2 regions of the Actinokineospora sp. genome follow, and region 2 is predicted to be linked to the other one. Evidence: predicted binding sites of a transcription regulator. Region 2 holds the regulator's gene; the other holds the start of a gene.

Region 1 (3,406 bases), on a different contig from region 2:
TGTATCGATCCGACTGTCCGCCCACGGACGTAAGTCAGGATGACGACCACGTCGGCTAATCGGTCAGCGAACCCGGCGGCGTGCTCTCGACATTTCGGACACAATGCTCCGGCGGCAGGCCCCGTGCACACAGCACAGGTCTCGCCGTCGACCCGGATGGTGTTGCGAAAGAATGCGCCAACCCGCTGCCGCAGCATCTGTTGGAGCTGGACCGCCACCGTGTTCATGACTACCCGCGCGCCGATGCCAGTAGGCGAGCGAACTCCTGGTCGTGCCGAATAATCGAGTCGACATGGCCCACTACGTCCGCCGGTGTCGATGCAACCAGCACACCCGGCTGCCCGTGCAAAGCTCGTCCCCATTGGGTGCCCAAGGCGACGGAGTCCATCAGGATAACCGGCCTCCCGTGTGCGACTGCTGTTCGGGCTTGGATCCGGGCACCGCTCTTCTCGCCTGCCTCGACAATTACCGTCGCTCGCCCGTACGCGCTCATCGTGGCGTTCCGCATCGGGAAACTCGACTTCGTCGGCGGCGCATCCGGCCAGAACTGGGAGAGGACAAGTCCATTCGTCGCAATTCGATTCTGCAGGTCACGGTTCGCGGCCGGATAGTGCCGCTCGATTCCGGTGCCGATGACGGCGACCGTCCGTCCGCCGTGGTCCAGTGCCGACACATGCGCCGCTGTGTCGAGCCCGGCAGCCAAACCCGAGATGACCGTGAGGTCCCGCTCGACGAGCAATCGCGCGATCTGCGCGGCGTTCGACAATCCAGTGGACGAGGCCGTGCGTGCGCCCACGACGCAGACGCCGACATCATCGGCACGCAAAGTCCCACGCGCGAAGATGACCGGCGGAAACTGGTGGACTTCGCGCAACTGCACCGGGTAGTCGTGATCAGCAAAGGTGAGGAACCGATAGTCCCCGTCATTCCACGCGATGATGTCGCGTCGCGCTTGGACTATGACATCGTCGGAGGTGAACAGATCCGGCGGACACCGCTGGTCCCAGATCATCCGAGCACTGTCCGTACCCGCGACCTCCGCGGCGACCTCGGACCAGGACAACCCAGACGGGCGCACCCGCAGGAGTGCGACCAGCGCCGCTCGCTCCTCGTCGTCCCACCGGGCCATGCCGGACACTTTAGAGCCGGCGGGGCGGATCTCTCGATCAGCCCCGCCGAACGGATCGGCCACCGTCTCGTTGGTCATCGCCCCTTCGCCATCTCCTCCCGTCAGTCATGCTCGAACATATGTTCTATCATGCACTATCATCACCCTGAGATGGCCCTTCAGGCAACACCGCGACGTTGCAGGTGCGTGGCATCTGGTCACCCGCGAGTCGCACCTCTCGACGGCACCTTGCCTGCCATTCGGGCGCGACGGTTATTCGGGGCTCTCGGTGGGGAGTCTGCGCAAGCCCGATGGGCCCGCGGACACCGGAAAGCGGACCTCGTTGCGGTCGATCTTGGCGTTGGCGGCCGCGATGAGGTCGACGTCGAGGACGTCGGCCAGGCGGATCAGGTAGAGGAGGACGTCGGCCAGTTCGTCGGCGATCTTGGGGCCGGTGACCGGGTCGGTCGACGCGGCGGCGGCCTGGTCCGGGGTGAGCCACTGGAACAGCTCGGTCAGTTCGCCGACCTCGCCGGTCAGGGCCATCACCAGGTTCTTCGGGGTGTGGAACGGGCCCCAGTCACGGGCCTCGACGAAGGCGCGTTGGCGGGCGGTCAGCTCCGCCAGGGTCATCGGTCCGATGTCGGCTTGGTGCGCGGCACGATCCACCGGGTCAGTCTCGCAGACTTTGCCGGGGGTTCTGCCAACCCGGCTAGACCGCGGGCATCGGGCGGCGGCGGGCCGCGCGGGCGTCCTCGGCGGCGCCGACCTCGGCCTGGCGGGCCGCCCGGGTGCGGTTGTGCTTGCGTTCGTAGAGCTTGGCGTCGAGGTCGACGATCACCGGGCCGATGGCCATCACCAGCAGCAGGCCGAGCCCCAGCACGATCCCGATCCAGACGAGCACCGCGGTCACCATCTTCGAGCACCTCCAGGTGTTGTTTCGCTGCTCACAGCCTCTCGCCGAGACCGGGTCCGGCGGATCGGTCGGACGGGTGGGACACGGTGGCCGACCGGCCCGCGCTGGGGCGGCGGGCAGTGGCCGATCGGCCGACCCGCGCGCGCCACTCGGCCGAGGCGGGGGCGGGCGCGCGGCCCTAGGTTCTCCGCCATGGACTCCCAAGCAACCGCGCGCCGCTGGTTGGCGGGCCTGCTCGCCCTGGCCTACCTGTTCGACCTGCTCGTGTTCGGGCTGGGCGGCGGCGACGTGCTGGCCGCCGCGCTGCCGCTGCCGCTGATCGCGTGCGTGTTCCTCGCGCTGCGGCTGCCGGTGGTGGGCGCGCTCGCCGGGGTGGCCGCGGTGCTGGGCACGTCGGCGCTGTTGCGCGGGGTGGGCGCCGTCGACCGGGGGTTCCCCGGGATCGATTACCTGATGCTGACCGAGGGGCTGGCGGGTGCGGCTTTGGTGGTCATCGTGGTGTGGCGGTGCGGGCGCTGGGTGGCCGCCGGGTGCGCGACCGCACTCGTGCTGGCCGCGGTGGGCTCGATGGCCATCCGGGCGCCGCGGCTCGGCACGATGGTGGACCGGGGGCTGGTCTACACCCTGTTGACCGGGCTGGTCGTGGTGAGCGGCGCGGTCGCGCTCGGCGTCCTGTTGCGGATGTCGAGCGAACAGCGGCTCGACCAGCCGACGCGCGAGTTCCTGCGCGGGCAGTGGCCGCTCGGCGCGGCGCTCACCTTCCTGTTCTTCATCGACCTGGTGGCCGCGGTCGACTACTTCCAGTTCCGCGACGCGCGGGCGTTGTTCGCGCTGGTGCCGGTGGTGGCCGCGTTGGCGACGGCGGGCTGCGCGTTCCTCGGTCCCCGCGCGGCTGTCCGCTGGACGATCACCGCGGCGGTCGTTGCCGCGGTGGCCGCGCTGACCCTGGCCCCGCTCGGGCTGGTGATGGGCACCTTCTCGGTGTTCCCCGCGCCGCTGACGATGGCCGCCGCGCACATGGCGCTGGTGGCCTACGTCGTGCGCTACGCCGACCGGCAGCAGGCCGCGATCAGCGTCGGCGCGCTGGTCGGCGCCGACCTGCTCGCGGTCGCGATGACGGCGTTCGTGGGCGGCAGGCCGAGCGAGCTGCGCGAGTTCCTGCTGATCGCGGCGTTCCTGCTGCTGCTGTCGCTGGCCGCCGGGCAGTACTTTCGCGCGCGCGACCGGGAGCGCACCCAGACCGTGCACGTCGCGGTGACGGGCGCGCAGCAGGCCGAGCGGATGGCGCTGGCCCGCGAGCTGCACGACGTGGTGGCCCACCACGTGACGGGGATCGTCGTGCAGGCGCAGGCCGCGTCGCTGGTCGCGACGGCGAACCCGAC
Region 2 (3,406 bases):
TGCGCCACCTGCCGCACCAGCTCGTCGAGGCGTTCCGGTCCACATTGGACGAGGTCGCCGACGCCGATCTGGTCGTGCACGTGGTCGACGGCGCCGACCCGATGCCCGAGTGGCAGGTGACGGCCGTGCGCGAGGTGCTCAACGACATCGGCGAGCGCCGCGACCTGCGGATGCCGCCCGAGCTGGTGGTGGTCAACAAGGTCGACGCGACCAGCGAGTTCGCGCTGGCCCGGCTGCGCCACCTGTTGCCCGGCGCGGTGTTCGTCTCCGCGCACACGGGTGCGGGCATGCCCGAGCTGCGTGAGCGGATGGCCGAACTGCTGCCGCGCCCCGACCACGAGGTCGACGTACTCGTCCCGTACGCGCGCGGCGAGCTGGTGGCCAGGGTGTACCGCGAGGGCGAGGTGCTGACCGAGGAGCACACCGAGGCGGGCACCCAGCTCCGGGCTCGGGTCAATGTCGACCTCGCGGGGGTGCTGGCGGGCTTCACCGCCAACGGCAGCTCCGCGTAGACCGCGCCGAAGGCCCCGGTTCGCCGGGGTCTTCGGCACGTCCGGGTGAACCCGGCGCGGTCGGACACGTCCTGCATTGCGTGGACTTCCCGACGGCTACCGTGGGTGGGAGTCGCTGGAGTGGGAGGTGGCAGTGCGGGCGTTGGTGACCGCCGCGCTCGTCGCGGGGTTGGTGGGGTTCGGTGCCGCGGGTGCGGTGGCGCAGCCGCAGGCCCCGTCGGACAAGTGCGTCACGGCGGACAAGCGGCTCGGCGAGCTGTCGGGCCTGGTCGCCGACGGGGACCGGTGGTACGCGGTGAACGACGGCGGCACCAAGTCGAGCGTGTTCGTGCTGACCAAGGCGTGCGTGGTCGAGCGTGTGATCAGCGGGCCGACCGACCCGTTCGACGTCGAGGACCTCGCCCGCGCGGCCGACGGGACGTTCTGGCTGGCCGACGTCGGCGACAACGACAAGAAGCGCACCACGGTCGCGCTGATCGCGCTCACGCCCGCCGGGAAGACCACGCTGTACCGACTGACCTATCCCGACGGTCCACACGACACCGAGGCGCTGCTGCTCGACCGGACCGGCACGCCGTACCTGGTCACCAAGAACCCGCTCGGCCGCGCGGACATCTACCGGCCTATCGCAGCCCTGGTGAGCCCAGGGCCGACGATGTTGGAGAACGTCGGCTCAGTGCAGTTGAGCAGCACCGACACCCAGGGCGGGCCCGTTCCCCCGATCGTCGGCTCGGTGTTGGTTACCGGCGGCGCGGTGAGCCCGGACGGCACTGTCGTCGCGCTGCGCACCTACACCGACGCGTACCTCTACGCCGCGCCGGACGGCGACGTCCTGGCCGCGCTCAAGCGGGAGCCCGCCAGGGTCCCGCTGCCGGGGGAGCAGCAGGGCGAGGCCATCGCGCTCGAACCGGACGGCACGCTCGTGTCCGCATCCGAGGGCGTCGGCGAGCCCATCCGGGTGGTGCCCGGCGCGACGGCGCTGGCCCCGGCGAGGTCCGAGCCCGCTCCGGCCGACACCGCGGACCGCTCCGGCGGCGCGGCGGCGCCTGCCCCGGCTGACGGTGGCGGGCTCGCGACCCTGCCCGCGATCGGGTTCACCGCCGTAGCCGTCGGCGGGACGCTGTGGCTCATGCACCGTCGCGCGCGCAAGCGCGCCTGAGACCGCTCAGAGCCTGCGCAACACCGCCACGACCTTGCCAAGGATGGTCGCGTCGTCGGCCGGGATCGGCTCGTACGCCTCGTTGTGCGGCAGCAGCCAGACGTGGCCGTCGCGGCGCTTGAACGTCTTCACCGTGGCCTCGCCGTCGATCATCGCGGCGACGATCTCGCCGTTGTCGGCGGTGGGCTGCTGGCGCACCACGACCCAGTCGTCGTTGGCGATGGCGGCGTCGATCATCGAGTCGCCCGCGACCTTGAGCATGAACAGCGAACCCTCGCCGACGATCTCCTTCGGCAGCGGGAACACGTCCTCGATGGCCTGTTCGGCCAGGATCGGGCCACCGGCGGCGATCCGGCCGAGCACCGGCACGTAGGTCGGCTTGGGCCCCTGGTCGTCCTGCTCGATGATCACCGGGGTGATCCGCTCGCCGCGCAGTTGCGCGGGTGTCGCGTCGGCGGGGAGCACGCCGATCGCGCGCGGCCGGTTCGGATCGCGGCGCAGGTAGCCCTTCTCCTCCAGGGCGCGGAGCTGGTAGGCCACCGACGAGGTGGACGTCAGGCCCACCGCCTCGCCGATCTCCCGGACGCTGGGCGGATAGCCGAAGCGCTGCACCCAGGACCGGATGACCTCCAGCACCTGCCGCTGCCGCAGCGGCAGCTCGGCGCCGTCCGGGGTCTGGTCCAGCTCGGGGAAACTGCGCACGTTGCCGCCCGCAAGGGGCTTCCTCTTCGGTGCCCCTGCGGGCTTCCGACCACTCGTGCCTGCCACTGCGCTGCCTCCCGTACGAACCCGGGGCGGCCACTGGCGCCCCGGTGATGGATCCACGTCGATCATCTCCGGGGTCGACGGTAGCCCGCCGACCTGGGGAGATCAAACACCTGTTCGAGCGACACGCCGGGGAACTCTCGATTTTGTCGGTGCCAGGTGGTACACATTCGCACGGACGTTCGATCGAACGGTAGTTCGAGGAGGTTGCGATGACGGCACTGCTGACATCCGGGTCGGCCGAGCGGGTCGCGGGCAGGTCTTCGCACGTGGTGGCGCCGCCGAGGCCCGCGCTGCGCCCGGTTCGCCGGACCGGGCGGGGCAGGCTCGGGCCACCCGGTCGGCCGCGGGTGGCGGGCGCGCCGCACGTCGTCGCCAGGCCGGATTGCGCGCCCCGCCGCGCGCCTGCGCCGATCGCCGTCCTCGTCGGGATCGCGGCGGTGGTGGCGCTGGCGGTCTACGGGCTCGGCGCGTTCGCGGGTTCGGTGGCGGGCGGTGCCGACGTCCCGGAGGCGACCACGGTGGTGCGTGTCGCGCCGGGGGAGAGTCTGTCGGAGTTGGCCGGGCGGATGGCGCCCGGGAGCGACATCGAGGCCGTCGTGGCCAAGATCCGCGAGTTGAACTCGCTCACCGGTTCCGACGTCGCGGTCGGACAGCCGCTGACGGTGCCGTTCTTACGCTGACCCGGCCGCCGCGAGGCGACCACTCGTAGTGCCGCGTGCCGTTCGTGGGGACGGTGTCGCGAAGGCGTCCGTGTCGGTGCCGGACGCGTGGTGTGGATCACGCCTGCTGTCGTGCGCGGTTCGTGGTCCACCGCCTACGTCCGGTGAGTGCGTCGGCCAGACCGGCGTTAGTCCAGACGGGTGATGTGTGACGTTCACCTGGATGTCGGTGCCACCGGCTGTGCGCGCGCTCGTGAATCGCTCACGTTCGGTGCCTTCCGGGCCGTGTCGGCTTGCACTATGTGGCG

The links. Region 2 encodes LexA, which represses DNA repair genes until DNA is damaged. Its sites were predicted from a motif close to CGAACACGTGTTCG; they were not measured.
Region 1: a site for LexA is predicted at 1,242-1,255, ahead of ACT4N7_RS18325 (DNA-processing protein DprA). Genes of this name have one in related genera too.

Annotation. Positions count from the first base shown of each region.
Region 1 is NZ_JBQTHF010000053.1:26,127-29,532, reverse strand. It holds gene ACT4N7_RS18330 (hypothetical protein) at 1-227, opposite strand, end outside; gene ACT4N7_RS18325 (DNA-processing protein DprA) at 230-1,207, opposite strand; gene ACT4N7_RS18320 (nucleotide pyrophosphohydrolase) at 1,382-1,741, opposite strand; gene ACT4N7_RS18315 (hypothetical protein) at 1,821-2,024, opposite strand; gene ACT4N7_RS18310 (sensor histidine kinase) at 2,217-3,406, shown strand, end outside.
Region 2 is NZ_JBQTHF010000024.1:83,881-87,286, forward strand. It holds gene hflX (GTPase HflX) at 1-512, shown strand, start outside; gene ACT4N7_RS09025 (hypothetical protein) at 646-1,671, shown strand; gene lexA (transcriptional repressor LexA) at 1,678-2,373, opposite strand; gene ACT4N7_RS09035 (LysM peptidoglycan-binding domain-containing protein) at 2,649-3,119, shown strand.